DNA from 3 places in the uncultured Desulfobulbus sp. genome. Region 2 is predicted to be linked to each of the others. Evidence: riboswitches for the same ligand, from Rfam matches in the RefSeq annotation. Region 2 holds a riboswitch; each other region holds the start of a gene.
The links. Region 2 has a riboswitch for cobalamin ahead of ACHZCX_RS13645 (sirohydrochlorin cobaltochelatase). Riboswitches for the same ligand answer to the same signal wherever they lie in the genome.
Positions count from the first base shown of each region.

Region 1: it holds a riboswitch for cobalamin, as region 2 does, so the genes downstream of both, thiC (phosphomethylpyrimidine synthase ThiC) here and ACHZCX_RS13645 (sirohydrochlorin cobaltochelatase) in region 2, are expected to answer to the same signal.
Region 3: it holds a riboswitch for cobalamin, as region 2 does, so the genes downstream of both, cobU (bifunctional adenosylcobinamide kinase/adenosylcobinamide-phosphate guanylyltransferase) here and ACHZCX_RS13645 (sirohydrochlorin cobaltochelatase) in region 2, are expected to answer to the same signal.

Region 1 is NZ_CAXXTL010000002.1:1,872,136-1,881,787, forward strand. Features, by position in the region: gene ACHZCX_RS12560 (TIGR01777 family oxidoreductase) at 1-728, opposite strand, end outside; gene ACHZCX_RS12565 (TIGR01777 family oxidoreductase) at 721-1,623, opposite strand; gene ACHZCX_RS12570 (RMD1 family protein) at 1,748-2,521, opposite strand; gene ACHZCX_RS12575 (hypothetical protein) at 2,605-3,039, opposite strand; gene ACHZCX_RS12580 (hypothetical protein) at 3,275-3,520, opposite strand; gene ACHZCX_RS12585 (2-dehydropantoate 2-reductase) at 3,750-4,676, shown strand; gene panB (3-methyl-2-oxobutanoate hydroxymethyltransferase) at 4,712-5,554, shown strand; gene ACHZCX_RS12595 (hypothetical protein) at 5,646-6,053, opposite strand; gene ACHZCX_RS12600 (alpha/beta hydrolase) at 6,314-6,580, opposite strand; gene ACHZCX_RS12605 (cold shock and DUF1294 domain-containing protein) at 6,751-7,365, opposite strand; cobalamin riboswitch at 7,565-7,775, shown strand; gene thiC (phosphomethylpyrimidine synthase ThiC) at 7,867-9,186, shown strand; gene cobT (nicotinate-nucleotide--dimethylbenzimidazole phosphoribosyltransferase) at 9,267-9,652, shown strand, end outside.
Region 2 is NZ_CAXXTL010000002.1:2,099,450-2,109,101, forward strand. Features, by position in the region: gene ACHZCX_RS13615 (cobalt-precorrin-5B (C(1))-methyltransferase) at 1-783, opposite strand, end outside; gene ACHZCX_RS13620 (precorrin-8X methylmutase) at 791-1,411, opposite strand; gene ACHZCX_RS13625 (cobyrinate a,c-diamide synthase) at 1,421-2,767, opposite strand; gene ACHZCX_RS13630 (ABC transporter substrate-binding protein) at 2,764-3,684, opposite strand; gene ACHZCX_RS13635 (heme ABC transporter ATP-binding protein) at 3,704-4,522, opposite strand; gene ACHZCX_RS13640 (iron ABC transporter permease) at 4,503-5,543, opposite strand; gene ACHZCX_RS13645 (sirohydrochlorin cobaltochelatase) at 5,543-6,445, opposite strand; cobalamin riboswitch at 6,617-6,805, opposite strand; gene ACHZCX_RS13650 (hypothetical protein) at 6,889-7,731, opposite strand; gene ACHZCX_RS13655 (pyridoxal-dependent decarboxylase) at 7,728-9,176, opposite strand; gene ACHZCX_RS13660 (hypothetical protein) at 9,358-9,525, shown strand; gene ACHZCX_RS13665 (DUF4388 domain-containing protein) at 9,637-9,652, opposite strand, start outside.
Region 3 is NZ_CAXXTL010000002.1:1,125,969-1,135,620, reverse strand. Features, by position in the region: gene ACHZCX_RS09320 (hypothetical protein) at 1-687, shown strand, start outside; gene ACHZCX_RS09315 (DUF3047 domain-containing protein) at 684-1,427, shown strand; gene ACHZCX_RS09310 (transporter substrate-binding domain-containing protein) at 1,560-2,381, shown strand; gene ACHZCX_RS09305 (ATP-binding protein) at 2,419-4,677, shown strand; gene ACHZCX_RS09300 (CAP domain-containing protein) at 4,870-5,304, shown strand; cobalamin riboswitch at 5,406-5,541, shown strand; gene cobU (bifunctional adenosylcobinamide kinase/adenosylcobinamide-phosphate guanylyltransferase) at 5,563-6,228, shown strand; gene cobS (adenosylcobinamide-GDP ribazoletransferase) at 6,239-7,015, shown strand; gene cobC (alpha-ribazole phosphatase) at 7,012-7,611, shown strand; gene cobT (nicotinate-nucleotide--dimethylbenzimidazole phosphoribosyltransferase) at 7,620-8,714, shown strand; gene ACHZCX_RS09275 (hypothetical protein) at 8,665-9,219, shown strand; gene ACHZCX_RS09270 (hydrolase) at 9,255-9,652, opposite strand, start outside.

The DNA of each region.
Region 1 (9,652 bases), 230 kb from region 2:
TCGATCACCCGCTTTTTTTTGTCCAAGGTCCAACGGCCGTCGCCGATGTTGTCGCCGGCCAGATGGATGACCCCGTCAAAGGCGGGTAGGCCGGCAAGGTTGAGTTGATCGCGTTCCGGGTTCCAGTAGATTTCCCGCCTGCTTCGATCGGGTGGCCTTCGCACCAGGGTCCAGACCTCGTGGCCGCCGGTGGTCAGCAGAGGGCGAAGCGCCGAGCCGAGCACGCCGCTGGCGCCGCTGATGAGCACCCGCAACGGCCTTGAGCTGCATCGTTGATGTAGGGCGATATCGTCGCGCAGGGTAGCGTGACGGTAGCGGAAAACCCGCGTCAGGGTACGGTCAACCAGACCAGTTGCTAACCCGGGTAGGATGGCCTGGCCGGGCAGGGCATAGTCGATTTGGTCTTCCAGTAGAGCCCCGTTGGGGGTGTCGGCAAAGCGGTGGGTGTGGGTCCAGCGCGCAAAGGGGCCGCGGTCCTGGATATCCCGGAACATCAGGCCTGGAAGGTTTTCGATATGGCGGGCATGCCACTGGTACGGGATGGGACCGGCGTGCATGGCCAGCACCACCCTGCCGCCGGGGTCGATCCCGCCGGAACGCGCTGCCACCCTGGTTTGTTCCCATGGGGGGATTAGGCGTTCCAGGGCGCCAGGCCGACGGTGCCAATCATAGAGTTCGTTGGCTAAACAGGGAAAGAGCGACGAGTAAGTAAACTGCGAATCAGTCACCGACAATCTCCCCCAGGGCCGATTGCAGTTCCGGATAGGTGAACAGGTAACCGCTCTCGGTCAGCGCTTGTGGTATAACCTTCTGGCCCTGGAGCAGGGAGCGGCCGAATTCGCCCAGCACCAGCTTCATGACAAAGGCCGGGGTCGGCAGACAGGCGGGGCGGTGAAGTGCGGCACCCAGCTGGCGGGCAAACTCCTTTTGCCGGACCGGTTGCGGCGCGGTGAAGTTGAAGGCCCCTCGGCATTCTTCGGCGGTGAGGAGAAAGAGGATCGCCCCGACCAGATCGTCGAGGTGAATCCAGGGAAACCACTGGCTGCCGCTGCCGATCGGCCCGCCCAATCCGAACTGGAACGGAGTCTTCATCGTGGCGATCGCGCCCCCCCCCTTGCCTAGGACCACGCCAAACCGCATCAGCACCACGCGGGCCCCTTTTTCAGCAGCCTTGCCGGCCTCGGACTCCCAATCGCGGCAGACCCGGGCCAGGAAATCCTCACCGGGACCGCTGGCTTCGGTTTTTTCGATCTCGCCGCCATCGCCGTAAAAACCGGCGGCCGAGGTGCTCAACAGCACCGCCTCGGTCGTCGCCGGCAGGGCGGCCACCAGGTTTCTGGTGGTGAGGATGCGGCTGTCGTACATGGCTTTTTTGTAATGCTCGGTCCAAAGATTAAAAACCGACCGTCCGGCCAGATTGATCAGGGCGTCCTGTGCCGCCACCCGCTGCTGCCAGTCACCGGGGCGGGTGGTGTCGGCGGCAACATAGGAAAGCTGCGGGTGCGGTGCGAGACGGCAACGGCTGCTGCTGCCAATGACGGTGACCTGATGTCCCATCTCTAAGAGCCGGGTGCTGAGGGCAGAACCGACAAAACCGGTGCCGCCGGTGATCAGAATCTTCATGGGGTCCTCCTATCAAGGGTAGGATGGGGGCTAGCATTATCGTTGTTTACAAAAATAAACATCCCGAGGCAGGAGAGCAAAAGGAACGACCTGGCCACTGTTTCAAGTGTACAGGTTGTTGCCATTATTTGACGAAAAAAAGACCGATCTCGATGGCGATCAGGATGATAATAATCCACTCGAGCATGCTCGAATGGCTGTGTTTTTGCTCATCGGCCATCATCTCCAGCAGTTCCTGGATGACCTCCAGCCGGTTTTTCAGGACCGTGGCCCGGGGGGCGATCTCCAGGTAGCGGGAGAGCGCCAGGTAATAATGTTCCAGCTCCGGATATTCCCAGATGAACTCAGGGGTGTCCAGCAGGTTGAACTGGAGGATGATGTGGGATTTTTCTAGGTAGACCCGGCCCCGTTCCCTGGCCAGCTTGGTCCGGGACAGCGCGATCGATCCCTTCTTTGCCAGTGCTTCGGGGATGTACTTGGTTTTTTTGATCGTTTCCTCGATCGAGGACTCGAAGGAGGCGAGCTTGGTCGACTGCGCCAGGGCGTGGCTGAGCGACAGGCAGGTCAGCTCAGAGATGTCGTCGACATCGATCAGGTCGTTGCGGATGCGGATCCCCCCCTCGCTGCTGGTCCGATACTCCAACTCCTCCTCGACGAAGGTTTCCAGGGGGTTGGTCGCATATTTGAGCACCTGGTCAATGAGGCGTTTCTCCGATTCGTAATCGTACTGGAACAAGACGCAGACCCCGTAATCAAAGAGGAAGGCGCGGACGCCCTCGTCCGGGGTGAGGGCAATAACGTTGCGCATCCGCGTGGCGTGGGTCTGGTGGGAGAGAAACTCGTAGAGGGCATCGAACTGGAATCGTTCGGCCAGGCACAGGGCTCGAATATTATGCATAGTTGCGGCTGTTGGCGACTGTTAGCGATGAGGCCTCGAGAGACTGGCCGGCGGGGGAGAGCCGGCGAGAAGCCGATGAAGGACTACTCCGACCCGTTGCTGAGAGGTTTTTTCTCGCTCTTCAGTTCCGGGTGATATTTTTCGATGCAGTCCGGGCAGATGCCGTGGGTAAACTCGGTTTTGGAGCGTTCCTGGACAAAGTGCTTGATGTCCTTCCAGAACTCCGGGTCCATCCGGATTTTTTTGCACGAAGCGCAGATCGGCAGGATGCTTTCCAGGTAGCTGACCCGCAGAAGTAATTTATAGGTGTGGCGAATGATCAGCGCCCCGACGGCGGCGATGATGATGCTCTCGAATAAGGATTCCCGCCAATTGATCGGGGTTGCGGGCCCGCCCAGGAGGACATAGGGGATGTCGAGGATTTCATCCAGCCAGGAGAGTGCAATGACAAATGATATGGCCATTGTCTCGTACCAGGCGACCTTCTTGGCGATCATGTTTGTTTGGGGCTGTTCCATGGCAAAAACCTCTGTGCGTTTGTCACTCTCGGACGAATTGAACGATGGCCTCTGTGGCCTCAGGTGGCCGATGGCGATTGTTTCGATGGTTCTCTCACTGGCCTTGGAAAAATACCAGCATCATACCGCGTTTAGGTCGCGAGGCACAGGGGAAAAACACCCATGCTTCCCTGGTTTTGCCTGCTCATTTGCCGGGCTTTGAGGAACAGTCTGCACTGCCTCGTGCGGCTCCAGATTATTGAAAATCAACGTGGCTGATGACGATGCGGGATGCATCCAGAGGGATGACCTCGGGTTCGATCCGTTCCAGTTCCTCGACGTTCCAAGCGCCGTTCCGTGCCAAGAGCGTCAGGGCTTTCGCCTTGGACGGCGCCAGCACGGTAACGTCGGCCTGGAGGTAATTTTCTTTGTGGATATGCGGCTCATCGAGCATCGACCAACTGGAAAAGCGCTTGCTGTGACGCCAGATAAAAAGGTGCATCGTCTTTCTCCAAAAGGGGTGGGTGGCGGAACCTTCACCACGGCAATGGCCGAACTGTACCCTTTTGGACCCGTCGGCTCAAGCCCTTGCTTTCTTCCAGACGGGGAAAGCGTTCGGCGTTGACCTTTTTTGTCGATGGTTTATAACTGACGCCAGTGGTTTTCCCCGCAACTGACCGCAGGAAAAGGCCCGGCAGCTCTGCCGGCCAAAAGGAGAGGCAAGTGGTGATATGGAGATACTGATTCTTGGTGCCGGGGCGATGGGCAGTCTGTTCGGGGCCCTGCTGGCGCCGCTTGCGGAGGTGTGCCTCTTCACCACCAATGCGGGTCATGCTCGAGCCATCAACCGGGACGGGTTGACCTTCACCGGCATGGACGGCACGGTGCGCCGCTTCGGGATCAAGGCGCTGACCGATGGCTCGCACTACGGCGGGAAGGCCGACCTGATCCTGTTGTGCACCAAGGCCCGGTCCACTGGCGAGGCGGCTGAAACGGCTCAAAGGCTGGTGGCCGAGGATGGCCTGGTGCTCACCCTGCAAAACGGGCTCGGCAATCTGGAACGGATCGTCGCCGTGGTCGGCGCGCAACGGGCCGCTGCCGGCACCACCGCCCAGGCGGCCACCCTGCTGGCGCCCGGCCATGTCCGCCATGCCGGCCGTGGACCGACTGTTCTGGCAGCCGACCTCGGACAGCTTCCCGCTATCACCGCCATAGCCGAGCTGTTCAACCGGGCTGGCATTGACACGCAGATCGTTGAGGATAGCAATGCCCTCCTTTGGTCCAAACTGATCGTCAATGTCGGCATCAATGCCCTCACCGCCCTGCTGCGGGTGTCCAACGGCGTTCTCGCTCAGGTCCCGGAGTGCGAACGGCTCATGGCTCAGGCCGTGGACGAGGCGGTGGCGGTCGCCCGGGCATTGCGTATTGATCTCCCCTGCGAGACGCAGCAGGAGCGGGTCCGGCAGGTCTGTGCGCAGACCAGCACCAACCGGGCCTCCATGCTCCAGGATATCCTCCGGGGCGCACCCACCGAGATCGATGTCATCAACGGCGCTGTCGTCGCCAAGGGGTTTGAGGCCGGCGTGCCCACCCCGGTCAACCTGCTGCTCACCCAACTGGTCAAGGCCCTGGAGGCCACCGCCTCCCATCGGATTTAACCCTTTCGGCTGCCATCTCTTCCCAAGGAGAACCCATGCAACAGAAAAAAGTGACCATCCCGGACATCAGGAACCGCAAGAACGGCATCCCCCTTTCGGTCATGACCGCCTACGATTATCCCTGGGCCAAGATGGTGGATGCAGCCGGGATTGATATCGTCTTGGTGGGCGACAGTCTGGGCATGGTGGTGCTGGGGCATCCCGATACGGTCTCGGTCACCATGGACGAGATGATTCACCACACCAAGGCAGTGGTGCGCGGCGTCGAACGGGCCTTGGTGGTCACCGACATGCCCTTTGGCTCCTACAACAGCTCGATTCCGGCGGCGATCAACAATGCCACCCGCATCCTCAAGGAGGGCCACGCCGACGCGGTCAAGCTCGAGGGCGGTGTTTCCATGGCCGAGACGGTTGCCGCCATCGTCAGGGCCGGTATTCCGGTGCAGGGCCATATCGGCCTGACTCCGCAGACCGCCACCAGCCTCGGCGGTTTCAAGGTCCAAGGGAAGAGCGCCCAGGCGGCTAAGCAGCTGATCGAGGATGCCCAGGCCCTGGAAGAGGCTGGCTGCTTTTCCATCGTTCTCGAGGCGATTCCGGCACCCCTGGCTGACCACATCACCAGGGAGATCACCATTCCCACCATCGGCATCGGCGCCGGCCCCGGCTGCGACGGCCAGGTCTTGGTGATCCACGACTTGGTCGGACTTTACGATCGTTTCACCCCCAAATTCGTCAAGCAGTATGCCAAGATTAACGAACCCATCGCCGCCGCTCTGGCCCAATACAAGGCCGAGGTCGAGAGCCGTGCCTTCCCCGCCGAAGCCCACAGCTTCACCATGAAATCCGAGGAGATGGATAAACTGCTGCAGTTGTATTGAGTGTCAGGGAAAGAGGGAATGCGATTTCTTCACGCTCCCACCTAGAGCGGTTGGGGGCGTGAAGAAATTAGGGGGAATGAAAAAACGGCGGCTATTGACCGCCTTCCTTGATTGTGGGCTCGATCCCTTCCGCGCGCAACGCCGCGACGATGGCATCGGTGAGTTGCACGTCCAGATCCGGGATCTCCACCCCTTTGAGGCACTGACTTAACGTGAGATTCTGCATTATAGAAATGTGCCAGGCCACCGGCGTCCCCTTGTAGCCCTCGCCCTCCTCGGCTTCGCAACCGCAGCCGATCATGAATTCCGCATCGCCTTCAAGGTATTCGATAAACCAGCCCCAATCTTCACCGGTGGGGTAGCGGGTGGCAAAGCCAGCTTTTGCCAACGCCAGAGACAGCCAACTGGCCAGCTCAAACCCGTACGCGCCGGGATTCACCTGGCACGATTCAGGCAAGTAGGGAAGAAACCGGGTTGACGAAAATTCGATGCGCGACATGGTTACTCCACAAGAGAGGCTGAGGGAATCGGCTCTCACCGGTTGGCGCTGTTGCCCTAACCGACAATGCACCCAATCGGACCGTACTCTCCACTCCTTACCACGACAGCAAGCCGCCCCGCCATGACAAAAGATATCTTGGCGTGCTGCCGGGATAAGACGGATGATCCGGCGAACGCTGGTCAGGTTCAAACAAGGTTGATGTGGATAGCCGCCTGCCCGTGAGGTCCGTTGCAAGGCAAGGGCGGTTTGATATCGACTTAAAGGAGCGAGAGCACTGCTGCCGCAAAGGCGAGCGGCTCTTCCTGGGGCAGATTGTGGCCCGCCACCGGAATCAACCGGCGCTCATAGGCGGATCTAAAAAATCGGTGGTGCTCCTCGGAACCGGCGGCGGGGAGGACGCCGTTTTCACTGCCGTGCAGGACGATGGCCGGCACGGGTATCCGCGGCAGATCGATCAACCGCCGTTCGGTTGCCTCAAAGGCGGGGTCGCCGTTCACCAGGCGGAGAGAAAGCAGGTGGGCCACTCTCCGCATAGGCGATGTTGAGGGAGTCTGTTTTTATGTGCTTGATCATTGTTCCTCCTCCATGCACCGTCAAATTATTGTGCCGGTTGGTTGTCCCGTGACTTCCAGAGCTAGAGAAACAACGGGGACGTCTGACCTAATCAAATCGCTCACATTCGATTTCCGTTGAATTAGAGCCCCAACAGGAGTGAATGAAGGAAATGTTTGCCGGCTGGAGAGAGCAGCGCTGCCAGCATAGTCGCGTTGAGAACGACTGTTGCCCAGAAGATTACTTGGAACGATTGTTTTTTCGATTTGTGGCGCAGAAGTCGTTGCGCAATTATGGCACCAGGCCATCCGCCAAGGATGCTGAGCGTATGTAGACGGATTTCTGAGGTCCTCCAATCATTGAACTCAGCCGCCGACTTGTCAAATCGGTACACGATGAAGGTCAGCAAGCTGGCACAGATATATACGCCCAGAACCGGCAGTAGCAACAAGTCGCGAACAACCAAGCCAGTGATTGCCGTTAAAAAGAGAATTGCCAAGATCACAAGCAGCACGTCTACAACTATCGCGTTCCTTCGCGGATCACTCTCCCCTTGAAAAAGCACATTCTCGGCCCATGTTTTCCCGCCAACCGTCGAAACGATCTCAAAAGTGACGATCTCGCCGACAGTCGGCATTCGGGATCGTTGTGACAGGCCATTTTTATGGACGAAAATATCAGGGCCGCCGCCATTGGGGGTTATGAATCCGAACGCTTTCTCTGCTTTCCACTTTGCTATTTTTCCTTGAATTCGCATGTTGGTTCGCTTGGTTATTATTGGGCGCAACTACTTTGGCTGTCCTGATTTTGCCGGAAGGGAACTTTTAGCCTGATTAGAATAAGCTATTTTAAAACATACTACGACATCCTGATCCATTCAAATGAGAACTCCATCGCACCTCCTCCAGAGGAAGAAAAAAAACCTCGTTTTCGAGATTGTTTTTTTGATCTTGAATATGGTAGTTTGCCGCACCTGTTGAAGCAGGCACAGATACAGACAGTTCTATAAACGGAACACGGTGCAAATCCGTGACGGTCCCGCCGCTGTAACCGGAATAAGGGGTCGCACTCCTTGCGAGGAAGCCACTGATCATCCTTGATGATCGGGAAGGCGCGATCTGGCAGTATCCGGAAGTCAGAAGACGTATAGATCAGTTCGACTTGGGAACGCGATGGCAAAGGGTTTCAAAAGGATACTCCCCTTTTGAAGCCCTTTACTTTTTTCCGCTTACAGACTGTCGCAACGTACGGAGGATACATGAAAACCCAAATTGAGTATGCACGCGAACACACCCTGACCCCGCAGATGAAAACCGTGGCCCGGGATGAAGGCCTGAGCACGGAATACATCCGGGAAAAGGTGGCGGCCGGCGAGATTGTCATCGCCAACAATCCGCGCCGCCCCGGCCAAAAAGTGATCGGCATCGGCACAGGATTGCGGACCAAGGTCAACGCCTCCATCGGCACCTCGTCGGACATCTGCAACCTGGAGGCGGAAATCCGCAAAGCCCAAATTGCCGAGGAAGAGGGGGCCGACACCCTGATGGAACTCTCCGTTGGCGGCGATCTGGACCGCATCCGCCGCGAGGTCCTGGCCCATACCCGCCTGCCGGTGGGCAATGTGCCGCTCTATCAGGCCTTCAAAGAGACCGCCCGCAAGTACAAAGATCCCTGCAAGCTCGATCCGGAATTCCTCTTCGAGCTGATTGAGCGCCAACTGGCTGACGGCCTCAGTTTCATGGCCATCCATTGCGGCATCAACCAATACACCATCGAGCGGTTGCGTAAACAGGGTTTTCGCTACGGTGGGTTGGCCTCCAAGGGCGGCACCTTCATGGTGGCGTGGATGGACGCCACCGGCCAGGAAAACCCACTCTATGCCCAGTTCGACCGGGTCTGCGGCCTGATGAAAAAATACGATGCGGTCCTTTCGCTGGGCAACGGCATCCGCGCCGGGGCCATCCACGATAGCCACGACCGGGCCCAGATGGCGGAGATGATCATCAACTGCGAACTGGCGGAACTTGGCCGGGAGATGGGCTGTCAGATGATGGTCGAAGGGCCGGGCCATGTGCCGCTCGATGAAATCGCCGCCAATATCCAACTGGAAAAACGGATGAGCGGCAATGCCCCCTACTATGTGCTCGGGCCTCTGCCCATGGACAGCGGTGCCGGGTACGATCACATCGTTGCCGCCATCGGTGCGGCCAATTCAGCCCGGCATGGGGCGGATCTGGTCTGCTATATCACCCCGGCCGAACACCTGGCCCTGCCCAATGAGGACGATGTCCGCGAAGGCGTGCGCGCCACTCGGCTGGCGGTCCGCGTCGGCGATATCGCCAAGTATCCGGAGCGGCGCGACAATGAAAAACAGGCCGCCATGGCGCGGCGGGACATGCGCTGGCAGGATTTGGAGAAATATCTGCTGTTCCCGGAAAAAGCCAAGCAAATCAGAGAAGAACGCGCCCCCGAGGCCAACGACACCTGCACCATGTGCGGCGATTTCTGCGCCATGAAAAAGGGGATGGAGGTCTTCCGCCAGGATATCAGCGGCGACAAGATTTCCGTCCCCGGTTGAGCGCGGCTTGAGCGTAGTGCACCCATCGGCCCACACCACCCAATCAAACACCGAATATAATCCACCACCAAGGCATCGATATGCAACTCGTCCAGCAGACCATCAACGCTATCCGTCCTCCGGACACCACCATCCACCAGGCAGCCTTGCAACGGCTCGCCGACCAGGCCCGGCCCCAGGGGAGCCTGGGCATCCTTGAGCCGTTGGCCGCCCGGTTGGCGGGCATTGCCGGCACGCTCGATGTCCGGTTTCGCAAAAAAATGATTGTCACCTGCGCCGGCGATCACGGCGTGGTCGAGGAGGGGGTCAGCCTCTTTCCCCAGGAAGTGACACCGCAGATGGTCTACAATTTTGTCCAGGGCGGCGCTTCGGTGAGTGTCCTCGCCGCCCATTCGGGGGCCGAGGTGCGGGTCGCCGACCTGGGGGTGAACCATGATTTTCCTCCGGACCTGCCTATCTTTCATCG
Region 2 (9,652 bases):
CAGATGGAGATGACTGAACCCCTGCCGCTTGGCGGCCTCCAGGGCATAGAGCAGGTAATCGCCCATCATGACCTGGGCCTCCTCCGGCAGACGGAGCCGGTCCTGCACCGCTGCCTCCGAGGTCCGGCCGGTGGCCAGGATAACCTGGGTCAGCCCGGCGGCTCGGGCCACCTGCATTGAGGCCTCGATGGTGTCGGTCCAGGCCTTGGCCGAGACCGGCCGGACAATGCCGGTGGTGCCGAGGATGGACAGGCCGCCAATCACCCCCAGCCGCCGGTTGAGAGTTTTCTCCGCCAGGGCCTCGCCGTCACGGACAAAAATCTGGACTTCCAAGGCCGCATCACTTCTATCGCCTTCCTCTAGGGCCTCGGCTACTGCTGCCCGGATCATCCGCCGAGGCACCGGATTGATCGCCGGTTCGCCTACGGCCACCGGCAAGCCGGGCTTGGTGACCAAGCCAACACCGGGCCCGTTGACCAGGACAATCTTCTCTTCCCGCCCGCCATCAAGCCAGCGTACCGTGGCCCCGACCTCGGCGCCGTTGGTGACATCCGGATCGTCACCTGCATCCTTGACTACCGTGGCCATGGCCTGTTGAGCGGTGCCGCCGAAACGGCAGAGGGCAAAGCGGTGGCGCGAATCGTCGGGAAAAGGGATCTCGACTGCTCCAGGATTCTCCCGGCCCAGCAGGCAGAGCACCGCCGCCTTGGCTGCAGCTGCCGCGCAGGCCCCGGTGGTGTAGCCGCTGCGCAGGGCTCTTTTTCCCCTTGCTTGCTGCCCCATCGCGTCCTTAGGCCAACCGCAGCAGGGCGTTGACTGCCGCCACGGCGACCGGTGTGCCGCCCTTGCGTCCCAAGGCGGTGATGAAGGGATAGTTTTTTTGCGCCAGCAACTCCTTGGACTCGCTCGCATTGACAAAGCCCACCGGCACGCCGATCACCAGATTCGGGGCAAAGAGTCCCTGCTCGATCAACTCCATCACTTTGAGCAGGGCCGTGGGGGCGTTACCGATGGCAACAATGCCGATGTTGTCGGCAATGCTGCGGGCCATGGCGGCATCGGATCGGGTGGTGCCGTTCTGTTTGGCCATGGCCACGGTGTCCGCCTCCGCCACCCGACAGATCACCCGGCCACCGAAGCGGGTCAGGAGTGCGGCGGAGATGCCGCTGGCCGCCATGTTGACGTCCACCAGGATGTTCTTTCCGGCCCGGATGGCGGCCAGGCCCGTCGTTACGGCCTGGGGGTGGAAGCGCAGGTTCTCGGCGAAACTGAAGTCGCCGGTGGCGTGGATGGTGCGGCGGACCACGGCAAATTCCTCGGGTGAAAATGCGGTGGGCCCGAGTTCGCGCTCGATGATGCGGAAACTTTCTGCTTCTATTTCCTGAGGGGCGATCTGTTGTAAGGTAACCATGATGTGTTCTCAGCGTGGTTGTCGGCAGGTTTGGACAAAACGGACCGCAGCCTCGGGGGTGCGGCCCCAGTGCAGATGGATGTAGCCTGCCAGGGTGTTGTGAAGGAGGTGCCCCTCGTGCCGTCCGTCCTCGAGACGGAAGGCGGATGCAACTTCAGGGTGGCCCTCCTCGATGGTCGAGTAGTGGAATTCGTGGCCGTGGAGCACGGCGCTCTTAGGTGCAAGCAAACAATCCTGTTCCACAAGCGGTTGTCGGTAGCCGAGGCTGTGCAACCGGCTTTGCATCCGCGCTTGAAAGGGGTAGAGGCCGGCCATGGGAAAGGGTTGGCCTTTCAAGTCAATAATCGAGCGGCAGAGATACATGAAGCCACCGCATTCGGCATAAACCGGGCGACCGCATTCGGCAAAGGCGCGGATCTGTTGGAGCATTTTTTTATTACCACTCAACTGGCCGGCATGGAGTTCGGGATAACCGCCGCCGAGATAGAGGCCCTGCAGTTTCTGAGGAAGGTTTTTATCCTCTAGGGGGCTGAAAAAAATCAACTCAGCGCCGGCCGCACGCAGCAGGTCGAGGTTGTCCTCGTAATAAAAACAGAAGGCTGCGTCTCTGGCCACCCCGAGGCGAACCGTTTCGGCCGAGGCCGCCGGGGGGTGGTTCGTGTCTGCCGGGGGCGATTCCCGGTGCTCGCCGGCAATCCGGAGCAACAGGTCAAGGTCAAGGTGTTCTTCCGTCAGCAATGCCAGCTGGTCCAGTCCCTCGCCCCGGAGCGGGTGTTCCTCGCCCATATGCAGGCCGAGGTGGCGGGAGGGGATGCAGACCTCCTCCCGGCGCGGCAGAAAACCGATGATCGGAACCTTGCAGTGGTCCTGGATGGCCTTGATCACCATGGCCCGATGCTTGTCCGAGCCAATCCGGTTGCAGATAACCCCGGACAGGTGCAGTTGGGGATCAAGGGTGGAAAAGCCATGGACCACGGCGGCAACGCTCTCCGCCGCCGAGCGGACGTCGATCACCAGAATGACCGGCAGTTCCAGGGTCTTGGCCAGGGTGGCTGCCGAGCCCTCGCCGCCGTCAAAGAGGCCCATGACCCCTTCGACCACCGCACAGCCGGAGGCTGGGTTGTGACGGGCAAAGGTCTGGCGGACAAAATCGGCCCCGCACATGCGGACATCAAGGTTGCGCGACACCCGGCCGGTCACCATCCGGTGCAGGCTTGGGTCGATGAAGTCCGGGCCGCATTTAAAGGGCTGAACCATGAGCCCTCGCCGGGCCAGGGCGGCCATGATCCCCAGGGTGACCGTGGTCTTGCCGCATCCGGAATGGGTGCCAGCGATGAGCAGGGCGGGCGGGCTCATAGTTGGGTGATACCCTCCTGGCCATAATCCGGATAGAGCAGTGAGCGGACAAAGGCAATGCCGTCGATTAACCCCAGGGTCGGCCGCGAGACCATCTCCTCGTCAACCAGAAAGACCTGGTTTTCGCGTACGGCCTTGATCACCCCAAATCCCGGCTCCTTGACAATATCGTCAACGCTCACCGGATTCATTCGGCCGCTCTGGGCCAGGAAGAGGTCGATCTGGTCGGCCTTGGCCAGGATGCGCTCTTTGCCATAGGCAGCGATATTGGTCTCGCGCACCTGTTCGGCATCACTGGCGATGTTGATGCCGCCGGCCGATTCCAGGGCAAACATGGCAATGGCGTTGGGGGCAAAGGTCTTCATCTGTTTGTGAATCGCCTCAAAGTAGACGTGTTTACGTTTTTCTTTGGGAATCTGTAGCAATGAGGCCGTGATGGCAGCCAACCGTTTGCCGAAGGTTTCGATCATGACCTTGGCTTGCGGTTCCCGGCCGGTGAGTTTGCCCAGGGCCTCCCAGTAGGGGAAGAGTTCATTCGCCTCACTCGGTTGGAGGGAGATGACACGAACGTTGTTCTTTTCCAGGATGCGCACCAGATTGGGGTAGCCCCGGCTGATCATCGGCCGGATCAGGACCAGATCGGGTTTGAGGGCTAGCAACCGTTCGGGGTCATCTTGGAATTGGACGCGGGGCAGGTGGGGCAATTGGGTGTCGCTGGGTCCGCAGGCAATGATTTCCTTGTTCAGCCCGAGTTCGAGCAGATTGGTGGTATGAGCCGGGTACAGGGAGATGATCCTTTGAAAAGGCTGGGAAAAGACCAGGGTCCGTTTCTCGCTGTCGGTGATGGACGCGGCCGAGGCAATGGAGGTAAGCAGGAGAACGAGACACTGGATGAGAAGAAGAACTTTAAGGCGCATGATACCGTATTGCTGGGGTTTAAGGGTGAGCCGGCAGCCTGAAACTCACCTGCCGGCTGTTGGTAAAGGTATTGGTGGTTACTTCGGCCTCGACGCCGTAGACCGCCTCAATATTTTCCGGGGTCAGCACCTCCTCGGTGGGCCCCTGGCAGACCACCTGCCCCTGTTTGAGGAAGACCAGCTGGTCGCAGAAGAAGGAGGCCAGGTTGAGATCGTGCATCACTGCCACCACCTGCATGCCCTGCTGCTCGAAACGGCTGCGGATGAGGTGGAGGATCTCCAGGCTGTGGTGGATGTCGAGGTTGGAGGTGGCCTCGTCGAGCAGGAGGACCGCAGGCTTCTGAGCCAGGGCACGGGCCACGGCCACCCGCTGCTTTTCGCCGCCGGAAAGCCGGGTCACCGGCCGATCGGCCAGGGCAGTAATGCCGGTGATCTCCAACACCTCGTCGATCAGGTCCTGGTCCTCTTTGTTGGGAGTGGCAAAACGATGGAGGTGCGGATGCAGCCCCATTTCCACCACCTCGCGGACCGAAAAACTGAAGCGGACCATGAAGTCCTGGGGCACCAGGGCCAGGAGCCGGGCCAGTTGTTTTTTCGGCCAGGTTTGTACCGGACGGTCCATGAACGCAATCGACCCGGACTGCGGCGTCTGCAGGCCGCCCATCAGATCAAGGAGCGTGGTCTTGCCGCTGCCGTTGGGGCCCAGGATACCGTAGCAGCAGCCCCGGCGGAGTTCAAGATTGACATCGCGCACAACCTGCGTGCCGTTATAGCCAAAGCTGACCTCGGTCAGTGACCAGAGGCGGTCGCTCTGTTGTTCAGAAAGCGCTCTTGCCATCCTGTTGCCGTTTTTTAAAGAGAATGCAGAAGAAGGGGCCGCCCAAAAGCGCGGTGAGTACGCCGATCGGTACCTCGACCGGCAGGACCGCCCGGGTCAGGGTGTCGGCGACCAGCAAGAGCAGGCCGCCGGTAAAAAAGGAGAGCGGGACCAGTAAACGGTTGTCCGGACCGACCAGGTGGCGCAGCATGTGCGGCACGATCAGGCCGACAAAGCCGATGATGCCGGAGACCGAAACCGCAATTGCAGTCATCAGGGTGCTGACCGTGAGCAGGAGAGTGCGCAGCCGGACCGTATTGACGCCGAGCGAGGTGGCGGCCCGATCGCCGGTGGCCATGATGTTGAGGTCGCGGCTGTAAAAAACCGCGGTCATGGTCCCGAAGAGGGCCGTGGGCACCAGCAGGAGAATGTTTTGCCAGGAGGCCCCGGCAAGGCTGCCCATCAGCCAGAAGATGATCAGCCCCACCTGCTCGTCAGCGAGGAATTTGAGAAAACCGATGGCCGCAGACAAGATGGCGGCAACAATGACCCCTGCGAGAATCAGGCTGGTGGAGGAGAGCCGCTTGTCGCCGGAGGCCAGAAAGAGGACCACGGCCAGGGTGCCGACGCCGCCGCCGAAGGCAAAGACCGGAATGGTCACGCCGGACGGCAGGGCCAGGCCGAAAATCTGCAAGACAATCACCAGGGAGGCACCGAAGGCAGCGCCGGTGGAGATCCCCAGGGTGTAGGAGTCGGCCAGGGGATTGAGCAGAATTGCCTGAAAGACCGCGCCGCTCACCCCGAGCAGACCGCCGACCAGGACCGAGGCCAGGATCCGGGGCATACGCACGTCGGCGACCACCGTGGCGGCAACCGGGTCGATGCCCACGGGCAGGGGTTGACTGCTCAGTTTGGCAAAAAGAATGAGAATGACATCGGGGATCGACACCTGGAGGAAGCCCAGGGTGGCCGAAAGGGCCACGGCAAACACCATGGCTCCGCAGAGTGGCAGCAACCAGGTAATGGCGCTCTTGCCGTTCATCAGTCCAGCTCCACTCCCGCATCGGCAGCGGCTTCGGCGGCATGCGCGACAAAAATCTGCACCAGCGGCGTTTCTTCGCCCAAGCCTTTGATCACCGGGATCACCTCGAAACCCTCCCTGGTGAGGATCGATTGCCAGGAGTCTTCCTCCGGGCTGACCAGGTCGCGGGTGGCATGTTCGCCGGCGACGATGAGAAAGGGCTTTAGCATCACCCGGCGTACCCCGTGCAGCCGCAGGCTCTCGACCACCTCATCAAGGCTGGGGAATCCTTCGACCGTGGCAATCAGGGTCAGCACCCCGGGGTAGAACTGCCGCATGCGGGCCGCAAATTCCAGGTAGAGGCCGCCGGAGGGGAAATACTGGTTGCCGTGGCCCATGTAGACCAAGGCCGCATCGTGGCTTTTTGCCAGGGCCGCGTCTTCAGCCAGGGCCTGGGCAACGATGCGGATGTCGTCGGCATAGGCGCGGTGGAGGCTGTAGGCTCCAAGCAGGGGCCGGCCGAGGGCGATTGTTTTAAAGGGCCGCCAACGCGGCTTCATGGTACGGATTGAGGCCAGGCCGCGGACATAGGCCGCCAGATCGTGAAACTCCTCGGCTGGGGCAACGTGGGTTGGCTGGACGATCAGGGTGTCAAACCCTTGATCCTGGAGATTGGCTATGGCGGCGAGGATGCCCTGAATGGCAAGGATATCCTGGGGGATATCGGGATGCGCCTGCAGGTAGGCCGGGTCGGTGGCGCGCTTGCGCCAGATGCGGCGGATCTGGTTGGAGGTGAAGGCCAGGCGCACCGGGGTCTGGGGATACGCAGTTTCCATGGCGGTCTTGATGGTCAGCAGCCCCTTGAGGGCCGCTTCCACCGTGGTTCCGAACATGGCCAGCACAATCGCCTTCCTCTGTTGCACCAACGCCTCCCTCGGTTGACGGAAAAAAGGTTGCCGGGCGATGTGTCCTCGCGCCCCTGTTTTCCCTGGGTTTCCGGTCCGGAAATAAAAAAATCCCGGACCAATGATCTTGATCCAGGATGTCCCTTGTTTACCGCTGGAGTCTGTCGTCCGAGCTTGCAGCCGGCAAGGTCGGGGTCTTACTGTTCAGGCAGGTCTTCTGACTTCCGGATCACTCTCCTTCCGCGCCTTCCCGTTGTCAGCAACAACAGTGGCCATCATGCGGAATTTGTCCCCGGGTACAGCGGTGGGCCCGTTCCGGTCTTGAACCGGATTCCCTTTTCATCCGTTGATACGGACACCTGAACACAGTGCGGCCCATGGTACCTGCCGCTCCCGATGAAGTCAAGCCGTGAATCGCTGTCAATCTGGAAAACACGGGGAACAGCGTTCCCACGGAGGACTCAGGCGTTGTTGCCTTCGGTAAAGTGGCGAGGAGAGCTGTTCACCAAGGCGGGCAACAGGGTTTGCACCTCAAGGGTGGTCCATTCCGGATGACCGGAGAGGGTGGCCACGTTGATCTGATTGAGTCCTCGGGCTATCTCCTCGTAGCTCTTTCCTTTGGACCGCAGCCGCTGGATCGAAGCCGAGAGCTGGTCGCGGCTGAATACCTTTTTTTCCCTACCGAGTTTCTGTAAAGTCTGCTTGTTCTCTGCCGGAGGGGGTGTTTCAGGCATTTCCAGGGTCAGGCCGTTGTGCGGCAATTCAACCGCCTCGTAGAGGTCGAATATCTGATCCTCCGGGAGCGTGTTTTTGTCGTGCGCGCTTTCGGCAGGAGTTGGAATGTCGGCGGTGACAACGGTGGGCATGGGTTTGTATTCCAGTTGCAAGCCGACCATCAGCCGCATGAGGTCGTCGATCTGCCGGTCGCGGCGCGCCAGCTGCTCCCGCATGTCTTCCAGTTGATCGCGGAGCAGTTCGATCTGCTCCTTGTAGGCAAGCAGCAGATCGTTTAAAAAGCCGTCGTGCTGGCTGGTTTGTGCCTGCCGCCCGGCGATTCCGGCTGCTTTGGTCTCGCCCGTAGCCATCTCTTCGCCGTCGCGAGCATAGGTAGCGAGCAGCTGCCTTCCCTGGTCCCACCGTTCCAGGTCGGCGTAACGGAAGCGGACCTCCTGCTTGCCGGTCACCGGGTTAAGGATCAGTTTGTAAGGTAGACCTCTTTTCCGGTACCGGCTGATGGATTTGGTCGATACATTGAGAAAATCGGCCGCTTCTTTCTGGGTTACCATGTAATCATTGTCACTCATGCCTGTCTCGTCGTTGATGGGTGATTCCGGCTGTTGCTCTCGGCCAGCAATTCCCGGCCAGTGGCAATGACCGCCTGGAAAAAGTCGTCGATCTGGGGTTTGCCGATGGTGATGTTGGTGATCAGCAGCCGCAGGACCAGTTGGTTGTTGACGAAACCGGTGCCGACCAGGCTGCGGCCGGTGCGGTGCATGCGCTCCCGCAGCTCCAGGTTGAAGGGTTCGACAGGGATATCGGCGGGGGGACGAAAACGGAAACAAATGTTGAACGATTCGCGGGGCACGACCATCTCAAGTTCGTTCGCCTGATGCACCTGTTCCTCGGCATATTGACACAGTTCCAGATAATTTTCCACCCTTTCGGCCAGCCCGGCCTGACCGTAGAATTTCCAGTCGAGGAACCACTTGAGGCTGTCGACCCGCCGGCCGCATTGCAGGGATTGGGTGCCGAGGTCGCGGATTTCACCGTCCTCGCCTTCGCGGAAGATGTAACTCTCGTCGCCGGCGCTGCAGACCTCTCGGAGAATATCGGGGCGATGGTTGAACAGCAGCACGTTGCACATCAGGGCCGTACCCAGCATTTTGTGAAAATCCAGGGTGAAGGAATCGGCCTGTTCGAGATCTGGCAGGTACTGTTGCCGGAGTCGATCGCTGAAGATCACCGCCCCGCCCCAGGCGCCGTCGACATGCAGCCAGAAATTGTACCGGTCGCGCAGGGTCAGCAGCGGCGGCAAGGGATCGTAGGAGCCTCGCACCGTGGTTCCGGCTGTGGCGGCGACAAAAAAGGGCAGGCCGCCCGAAGCGGTGACCTCGGCGAGCCGTTGCTCCAAGGCGGGTACGATCAACCGGCCATGGTCGTCCACCGGAACTTTGATCAGGTGCTCGGCACCCAGGCCGAGGATATTGGCGGCCCGGTCCATGGAGTAGTGGGCGTCGGCGTTGACAAAGGCAAACAGTTCCTGCCTGCCGAAGAGACCTCGTTGTTTGGCCTCCGGGTACACACTGTTACGGGCGGCCATCATGGCGATCATATTGGCGTTGCTCGAACCGGTTGTCATCTGGCCGGTTCCGTGGTCAAAACCAACCAGCTCCAGCATGGTCCGCAGCAGGTATTTTTCCATGAGGGTCGACACCGGGGCGGTCTCATAGGTGCAGGCCGAGGTGTTGGTGATGGCGGTGATCATCTCGCCGATCACCGAGGGCAGGTTGGCCCCGGACCACATCCGGTTGACGTAACCGGGATGACCGGTTTTGACGGCGTGGGCCAGGTACAGCTCCACCCAGGTGAACAACTCCTCCCAGTTGCCCAGACCCCGATCTTCCTCGAGGTGCAGCACCCGGCGCAAGTCGCTGGGGTCGAGATATTCGACAAACGGACCGGTCTCCCGTTGCTGGTGGTAACGGGTGATGATCTGCAATAACCGCTCGAAGATTTTATCCTGCTCCATACGTCCTGTGAATACTCCCTGTGGTCAGTACAGATTCAAATCAACCGCGGATTGAGAGTGCCCGGTAGGATGATCTGCTGCCGGGAAGAACTCTCGCTCTTTTTGCTTCTCTTGCAAAGCCGTTTCCCGGAAATTCGGCAAGGGGCGACGAGTGCGCTGCTGTTATGCCGGAGATTCGGAAATGGGACAAAATCGTTTGCTCTATACTACAGGGGAGGCGGATAATCGAACAGAAAGTGGTGGGAGGCAGGTAAGAATGGCAGGGGATCGGATGGTCAGCTGGGCAACGGCTTTAAATGTAAGGTTTTTTGTTTTTTTTGAGGGGAGGCTTTCAGCAAAAGAACCCTGATTGTGTTGCCGACAGTGAGTGCGGCTGCCAAAGGCAAGCGGCGCCTTTCATGGTGCCGGGTTCGGCTGATCCCTGGTTGTAAAAGTACACGATACCTGAAGAAATGAGGTCTTATTCCTCCTCATCC
Region 3 (9,652 bases), 970 kb from region 2:
GAAAAGGGCGTCTATACCAACCTTGTCTACCGGATTCATTTCCCTGAACTGCCGTTTAGCCTGATCCCCTTTCATCTCGGTGCCGGCAAGCATGTAGGGCTGCTGGTCATTCTCACTCTGGACGCGCGGCAACAGGTCTTGTTGGTGACCACGGCCAGCACCTGCGGCTGCTATGCGGCGAGCATCCCCACTCAATCGCTTCCAACCTCCTCGTATCCCGACAACTGGCCGACCGCGCCGTTGGCAGTGTATGGCGAACGGCTGCCGGCTCGGCTGCCATCGATCGGCGGAAACGACATCCTCCAGGTACAGGTTCGGCCGGATGTGCAGAGGATCATGGATCTCCAGGTCCTGCCCAGGCAGTCGCTGGTCCCCGGAACGGTTCGCAAGGCCGAGGTGGTTGGGTTGGAGACTTTGAAAAAACTGTCCTTGGCAGACGGCAGCCTCACCAGCTTTTACTATAACGACTGGCCGCTGACCGGGCATGTCAAAGGGGCGATCAAGCCCTGGGAGTCGCTTTTGCTCAGCCTGGTCAGCCTGGATTTTTTCGTCGGCATGGATAAAGAATACGGCGACACCAGGGAAAGCGGCAACCCCTTTTACACCAGCTTGAAACCCTGGAACCGGAGCGCTTCGGACATGAATGATTTTGCAGGCTATCTGCGTTTCAACGGCTGGAAATTATGAGCGCCGATTCTTTACGCCGCCGAACATGGGGTGCCGCACTGTTTGCCTTGATACTGCCGCTCTTGGTGCTGCCGTGGACGGTCCGTGCTGCCGAGACCGTCTTTCTCAATGAACATTTCGAGTCGCTTGAGCGCTGGCAGCCTCTCACCTTTCCCAAGATCCCGCGGCACTCCACCTACACGGTCGCTCGCTGCGAGACCGGGACCTGTCTGCTGATGGAGAGCAACAATTCGGCCTCGGCCCTGGTCCTGAAGCAACCGTTCAATGTCTATGAGTACCCGATGCTCACTTGGCGCTGGAAGGTGAGCAATGTCTATCGAAAGGGTGACAGCGGCAGCAAGGAGGGCGACGATTACCCCGCCCGTCTCTATGTGATGTTTGTCTATGACCCGGATCGGGCATCGCTCTCCAAAAAGCTCCGTTACAAGCTGGCGAAGACGGTTTACGGTCAGTACCCGCCGGACAGCTCTATCAGTTACATCTGGGACAATCAGGCCACCGGCAAGCCGTTTATTATCAACGCCTACGTCGACGAGGCCCGGATGATTCCAGTCAGTGCCGGCGCTGGCAAGGTCAACACCTGGCAGGAATATACCGTGGATATTGTCCGCGATTACCGCATGGCCTTTGGCGAGGATCCACCGGCAATGGCCAGCCTGGCGGTGATGAACGATTCCGACAATACCCACGAAGCGGCCAGCGCCTGGGTGCAAACCATCCGCCTCTCCCGCGCACAGTAACAGTGCTTGACATCGCCTCGCCTCTTTTGTAGGTCTTTACCATAGCCTTTATTATCGATCCCTGATTTTGTAAGGATCGGCGGGCGATTCGTCGCCATGTATCCCACACCCGACTTCCCCCTTGAGGTGCGAATGAGAGCAAGCAAGAACAACCAGACCAAGAGCCTCATGCCTTTGTGGTGTGCTGTGCTGGCTGGACTTGCTTGGCAAACGCTCTGGGGCGGCTGCCCATCGGTCTTCGCCGCGGATGCCTCGTCGTCAGTCCTTCGTCTGGCCAACGGCGAATGGCCACCCTACACCGGTCGGCATCTGCCGGGCCAGGGTTGCGATTCCCAAGTGGTCACCGAGGCCTTTGCCATGGAGGGCGTCCGGGTGGAGTATGAGTTTCTGCCCTGGGCGCGGGGGCTGCTGCTCTCGCAGAACGGCGTGGTCGACGGGGCAGTCGAATGGGCGGGAACCGCTGAGCAGCGGCAAACCCATTTTGTCAACAGTGACCCCCTTTCCCGGCAGGAGTGGGTCTTTTTTCACCACCGGGAGACGTCGTACTCCTGGGAACACCTTGACGACCTCAAGGATCGCACCATCGGTCTGACCATCGGCTATGCCTACAATGATGTTTTTGCCGATTTGCGGAAGCAGCAGCCCGCGATGTTCACCGAGGCGGCGAGCGATCTGCTCAATTTCAAGAAACTGCTGAGCGGCCGCATTGATCTCTTTCCCATCGAGCGGGCCGTGGGGTATTTTCTGATCAAAAAGGATCTGAGCCCGGAGGAGCGGGCCAAGCTGGCGGAAGATCCTAAGCCTCTGGCCGAGTTCACCCCGTATCTCCTGCTTTCCCGGGTTGTTCCGGGGAACGAACAGCGGATGCAACTTTTCGACCGGGGACTGCAGCAATTGAAGGCAAATGGCCGCTACCAGGCCATCATGGCACCGTGCTCCCCTGAAGGCCAATGAGTTCAACGCGCCGGATTAGGCCTGGAACCCAGCCACTGTGCAATCAATAACCCCTCCCTTTTCTTTCTTTGGCACCCTGAAAAGCCGCCGCCTGTCAATGCGCCTGCTGGCAGTTATCGGCGGTTGCAGCCTGTTGTGCATCCTTCTGGCTATTGCTTTTCAACTCACCACCGAATACCGGCGTGATCTCGCCGGTATCGAATCGCGGTTGCAATTCATCGAAAGCAGCTATGTCCCGGCCCTCACCGCCGGGGCCTATCAGATGGATGAGGAACAAATCCGCCTGCAACTGCGCGGGGTGCTCCAACTGCAGGATATCGTCTATGCACGGGTAAGGGAGCAGCTCAATACCAAGGCCTACGACATTACCGAGGGGGATGGCGGGGAGCGGGGCACGATCAGCCGGGAATATCCGCTGGTCTATCAGGCCCAGAAACCGGTTCCGGTTGGTATCCTGCAAGTGCGCGCCAGCCTTGACGGGGTATACGCCCGCCTCCAGGAACGGGCGATGACCATCTTTCTTACCAATGCCCTGCTCATCGTTCCCCTGGCCTTGGCGATTCTGGTTGTTTTCCAAGTGGCCCTTAATCGTCACCTGGTGCGCATGGCCCGGTACACCAGCAGTCTGTGCCTCGAATCTTTGGATCAAGAGTTGCGCCTGCAGCGAGCACCGAGCCGGTCCGGGAAGCCGGACGAGTTGGACCAGTTGGTTGCGGCCATCAACGGGATGCGGCTGCGCATCCGCGAGGATATGGGCCACCGGCACGAGGCAGAGCAGGAACTGCTGTTCCGCAAGACCTTGCTTGAATGCGTGCTTGAGGCAGGAATCGATGGCATCTGCATTGTCGGCGAGGACAATATCTGTCTGTTTGGCAACAGTCATTTCCGATCTCTTTGGCAGGTGCCGATCGATTGTCTGCCCGGAGCTTCGATGCAACCGCTGTGCTCCCAAATCGAGGCCCAGGTACAGGAGCCGGAGCCCTTCCAGGCAGCCCTGACTCAAGTGGGGCAGGTGCCCGATACAAGGGTGCAGGGCGAAATGGTCCTGACGGACGGTAAAGTGGTTGAGTACTACAGTGTCCCGGTGCAAAGCGGCGAGGGAGTTCGCTATGGCCGGTTATGGAGCTTCCGTGACGTCAGTCAGCGCAAGGAGCTGGAGGAGCAAGTGCGCCAACACCGCAAACTGGAGACCCTGGGCAGCCTGGCCGGAGGTATTGCTCACGATTTCAACAACCTGCTTTCGCCGATCATTGGCTATGCTGAATTGGGGCGGAAACGGTTACCTCCTGATAATCCGCTCTTCACCGATCTAGGGCAGATTCTCAAGGCGGCGGGGCGGGCCACCGACCTGACTCGGCAGATCCTGGCCTTCAGCCGCAAACAGATGCTTGAGGTCAGAATCATCGACCTCAATGAGTTGATTCGCGGCTTCGAAAGCATGCTGCAACGGCTGATCGGCGAGGCCATCACCGTACGGACCGTGCTCAGTCCCCTCCCGGTCCCGATTCGGGCGGATAAAGGCCAGATTGAGCAGGTGGTACTCAACATGGCGGTCAATGCCCGCGATGCCATGCCGGAGGGTGGCACCCTGACCATCGAAACAGCCGAGGCGCACCTTGATCAGTCCTATGCCGAGCACCACGCGGAGGTCGAAGCGGGAGATTATGTTATGCTGTCGATCAGCGACACCGGGACGGGAATTGATGAGGCCGTCCGCAATCGCATCTTTGAACCGTTCTTTACCACCAAGGAGCGCGGCAAGGGCACGGGGCTGGGGCTGGCGACCTCGTTTGGCATCATCAAGCAACATCATGGCCATCTGTGGGTGTACAGCGAGCCCGGCCACGGTGCCACCTTCAAGATTTATCTGCCTAAGGCCGAAGGAGCTCTGCAGGCCCCGGTGGCGGAAGTTGAAGTGGGTCTGGCATCGGGGGGTGGCGAGCAGATCCTGGTGGTTGAGGACGATGCCTTGGTGCTGGAGTTGGTCTGCGAAACCCTGGCTGGCCACGGTTACCGAATCATAGCGGCGGAGAACCCGGAAGTGGCCCTGGAGCGGGCGGCCCAGGTGGCTGGCATCGATCTCCTCCTGACTGATGTGGTCATGCCGAAGATGAACGGCCGTGAGCTGCATCGGCGGCTGTCAAGTCGCATTCCTGATCTTAAAGTTGTCTATATGTCCGGATATACAGAAAATGTCATCGCCGACCAGGGCATGCTCCACGAAGGCGTCGATTTCATCCAGAAACCCTTTGCCGTCCGCACCCTGCTGCAGAAGGTGCGGCAGGTTTTAGGGTGATCGTGGGCACGCTCCCAATGGGCACTCTTTTTTGCTTAAAAAAAGACGAAAGGGATTTCTTCGACGTTTGGGAGCGAGGCAGTCGCTGGGAAAAACGGAGTGGCTGTCGGGTGGATTTTTTCTCCATTCGTTCTTATTTAATAACCAAGACGTGAATCACCTAGGTTTGCTATCCAATTTGTAACGAGATCGATGAATATGAAGGTCATGTTGGTTGCTGTTTTTTTGTTGTCTCTGGCGGTCTCACCGGCGCCTGCCCGGGAGTTGCCCGATGAGGGCGTCTCGCTGTATTGTCGTACCCTGCTGGAGCAGATCAATCTGTACCGCCAGGACAACGGGTTGAATCCGCTGCGGTTCGATGCCCATCTCAACCATCTGGCCAAGAATCACAGCTTTGCGATGTTCCAGCAGAAGCGGATGAGCCACAACAAGTTCGACGAGCGGTTTGAGCGTTCCGGCAGCCGGCTCTGCGTCGAAAATGTCGGCTGGAACTACAGCACGCCCCTCAAACAGTTCGATGGCTGGCGCGGATCGAGCGGGCATGATCAGAACATGCTGAAAGATGGGGTCTCCAAGGTCGGGATCGCCGAGGTTGGCAATTACGTCACCTTTTTCGCCTGTAAATAACCCGCTCGCCCTTTGTGACTTGAAGCGGCTACGCTGACGTGTTCCTCAGAGGGTGCCACTCCCGTGTTATTTGCCCCTATCTTTTTTTTCCTGAATTCGATATAAACAGCCTGTGCACCGGCTGGGCTGGGTGCCGTCTTTCGTATGGAGGAAACGGGTGCAAATCCCGTGCTGTCCCGCAACTGTGATTTCGCGATGAGCGGAAAAGCCAGACACTCCTCTTGAACGTGGGTCTTCGTGGAATGAGACACCGGCGCCGTGCAAACGACTCTCGCCTCCTCCTCTGAAGAATCTCTCTGCTCGATCAACCATGTCGCTGCCTCTCTATGCGAGGCGCGGCAACTACTCCTTGGTGTGTTCATGGGACGCATTATCCTTGTCACCGGTGGGGCCAGAAGCGGCAAGAGCAGTTTTGCCGAACAGTTGATTGCCGGCATCGGCACCGATATCGCCTATATCGCTACGGCCCGGGCCTTTGATGACGAGATGACGGACCGCATCAAAAAGCACCGGCTGCAGCGGCCCGCATCCTGGCAAACCTTCGAGACCACGACCGGCCCCTCCGAGGTGATTGCCAGCGAAGGCCCTCATTTTGCCGCCATGCTCCTGGATTGCCTGACGGTGATGATCAGCAACCGGATGCTGGTGCATCCCATGGATTGGGACCAGCCGACCGTAAACCAGTTAAACGAAGTCGAGGCGGATGTGATGACCGAGATCGAGGCCATCATTGGGGCTGTTGCCGGTAGCCGGGCCGATCTGGTCGCTGTCACTAACGAGGTCGGCTACGGCATCGTACCGATTGCGCCGCTGGCCCGGTTTTTCCGTGATTGCGCCGGCCGGGTCAACCAGCGGATGGCAGAGGCTGCCTCGGAGGTCTATCTGGTGGTGGCCGGTCTTCCCTTGCGGCTCAAGGGAGAGTGAAGGTGGCTTCATGAGGGCGCTCATTCTCATGATTCAGTTCATGACCCGGTATCCAATTCCGGTGCAGGTTGAATTCACCGCCGAGCGTTTTGTCCAGGGCATGAAATGGATGCCGCTGGTCGGTTTGTTGGCCGCGCTGCCGGCCGCCGCTGGCTATCTGCTTGTCGATGCCTTGCTTGGTCGGGAGCTGGCGGCCATGGTCGCGGTAATTGGCTTGATTACCGTCACCGGCGGCCTGCACCTCGACGGCATCGCCGACACCGCCGATGGTCTGTTCAGCTACCGCTCCCGCGAGCGGATGCTCGAGATCATGCGCGATTCCACTCTGGGGACCAACGGCGTGATCGCCCTGGTGCTCACCATTTTGCTCAAGTACATCCTCCTTCAGACTATTCCAGGCACCGGCGGCGTGCCGGCCGTGTTGATCACCCCGGTACTCGGCCGGGTGGCCCTGACCTGGCATTCGGCGGCGGCCCGCTATGCCCGCGAGGAGCGAGGGATCGGCGACTATGTCAACCAGACCGGCCTGGCCCAGGCGGCGGCCGCCACCCTGATGTCCCTGTTTCTGGTGACCTCCATTCTATTCCTCTGGGGGGTGCACCCGTCGCTGGTTCCCCTGGTGGTTCTCATCCTCCATCTGCCGCCGATCCTCCTGGCTGTTCTGTTTGCCGCCTACCTCAAGCGGCGGTTGGGCGGCATCACCGGCGACACCATCGGTGCCAGTATTGAGCTGGCCGAAATTCTCAGCTTCCTTGTTTTTCTTCTTGTCTGGAAATTTTTATTATGAACCCGACCAAACTGTATCTTATTCGCCACGGCGAAACCGAACCGAACAAAACCGGCGTCCTCATGGGCAGCACCGATACGCCCCTCAACGATCATGGCCGCCTGCAGGCCGCCTCCCTTGGCGAGCGGCTCAACGCCCTTGAGGTTGATGCCATCTTTTCCAGCCCCCTCTCGCGGGCGGTGGAAACCGCTTCGCTGGTTTTTGGTGAGGAGGCGCAGGTCATCACCGATTCCAGTCTCCAGGAGTTCCATTTCGGCGAGTGGGAGGGCATGCATTTCTCCGAGATCGCCCAGCAGTATCCCGATATCTGGAAGTTGTGGCTGACCGACTGGGAACAAACCCGGATTCCCGGCGGCGAGGCCTTCCCCGCCTTCAAGCACCGGGTGATCAGCGTGGTTGAGGAGATCGTCCGCTATAATGCGGGCAAGCGGGTGGCGGTGGTCTCGCACGGCGGCTGCATCCGTTCGCTCCTGGCCCATTTCTTCAGCGAATCGGTCTCCAAGGGCTACTGGCAGTTCAAGGTCGATAACGCCACCTTGTGCGAGATCGAAATCATGGGCCAATTGCCCATTCTCATCCGTTTTAACTACAGGTAGGGCACACTATGCACTTGCTTAAGCAGACCCTGGAGGCCATCCGGCCCACCGACCGGGTGGTCATGGCCGCCGCCCAGAAGGAGATCGATTACTGCCTCAAGCCGCCGGGCAGCCTCGGCAAGCTCGAAGACATCGCCCGCCAGATTGCCGGGATCACCGGCAAGGTGCATAACGCGATCAGCAAGAAGGCGATTGTGGTGATGATGGCCGATAACGGCGTCTGTGCCGAGGGGGTTGCGATGTATCCCCAGGATATCACCCGCATCGGCGCCGACTTTGTCACCTCCGGCCGCATGGGGGTGAATTTCCTCGCCAACTATGCCAAGGCCGATATCATTGCCGTTGATATCGGCATCCAGGTCGATGTCGATCTGCCCAGGGTGCTCAACCGCAAAATCCGCTACGGCACGGCCAATTTCCTCAAAGAGCCAGCGATGAGCCGGGAAGAGGCCATCCGCGCCATCGAGGTGGGGATCGAAGTGACCAATACGGCCATCGACCAGGGGTACGATCTGATGGGGACCGGCGAGATCGGCATCGGCAACACCACCGCCAGCAGCGCTGTGCTTTACGCCTTTACTGGGGCAAATATCGACCGGGTGGTCGGCCGGGGCGCGGGCCTGACGGACGAGGCCTTTGAACACAAGAAAGCTGTGGTGCAGCAGGCGGTGCGATTGCACCGGCCGGACCCGGACGATGCCCTCGATGTGTTGTCCAAGGTGGGCAGCCTCGATATCGCCGGTATGGCCGGGACCTATCTGGCCTGCGCCGCCCGCCGGGTGCCGGTGGTCACCGACGGCCTGATCTCCAACGTCGCGGCGCTGACGGCCATGCGGCTCAAGCCCGAGGCCATCGAGTATATGATTCCGTCGCACATCTCGTTTGAGCCCGGCGCCAAACTGCTCAAGGAGATCACCGGCCTGGAGCCCATGATCGATATGAACATGCGTTTGGGCGAGGGGACGGGCTGCGCCCTGGTGTTCAGCATCATCGAGGCCGCGCTCCGGATGATCGAGGAAATGGGCACCTTTGCCGCCATCGGGAAATCACGCGATGAAATTGGGGACCACATCATGGCTTACCGGGGAAAATTTCCTCGATAACGCCCGTCTGGTTGAGGGGCGGGTCGACTTTGTCGAACTGCTGGTTTACACCTGGGACCGGCCGATGCGCGCCAAGGTCGGTTCCTGGCTCGACGGTCTGGCGGCTCTTGACCTGGAATACACGGTCCATTTGCCCACCGACAAGGTTGCAGGAGCGCTGGCTGTCGCCCAATTTTTTGCGGAGAGCGGCTTTCCCCTGCTCAATATGACCCTGCATCCCTTGCCAGGCTGGCGGGAGGTGGATTGGCCGGAGCTTGTGGCCATGGAAAACCTAATCGACCAGGTCGAGTTTCACCCCCGCTTCACCTTTGATCTCACCCACAGCCTGCTGGGCAAACCGCTGCCCAGCCACTTTCACCCGCACATCGTTGACTCCACCTTTCCGGCACCGACGGCCAGACCGATCACCTGCCGCTTGATGAACACACACTGCAGCAGGCGGTGCCCCTCCTCAATGCGGAAATGCTGGTCTGTTTCGAAATCTTTGACCTGGCAGACGCCTTGAACGCCGCCGACAGGCTGCGCGTCTTCGATCCCCGGTTAGGGTAGAGGGTCGGCAGCCGCCAGATGCTCATTGAGGAAGGCGGGGGCGAGCCGATCGATCAGGCAGCCGGTCCGCCAGGGAAAGCGGCTCTCAATGAAACCGACATGGCCGCCGTGGGGCTGGATCGCCAATCGCACGCCGGGGCCAACCTGATCGGGTCTGGGAACATTGTGCGGATACATGAAGGGATCATCTCTGCTGTGAAGGATCAGGGTGGGTACGGTGATATCTTTGAGATAACCCAGCGAGCTGCACCGGGCGTAATAGTCGTCGGCCCCGGCAAATCCGTTAAGCGGCGCGGTCACCCATTGGTCATATTCCCACAGGGTGTAGATCCGGTTCAGATCGACCCGCAGCGGCGAGGCCATGGCGGTGAATTTTTGCCGGTAGGCCC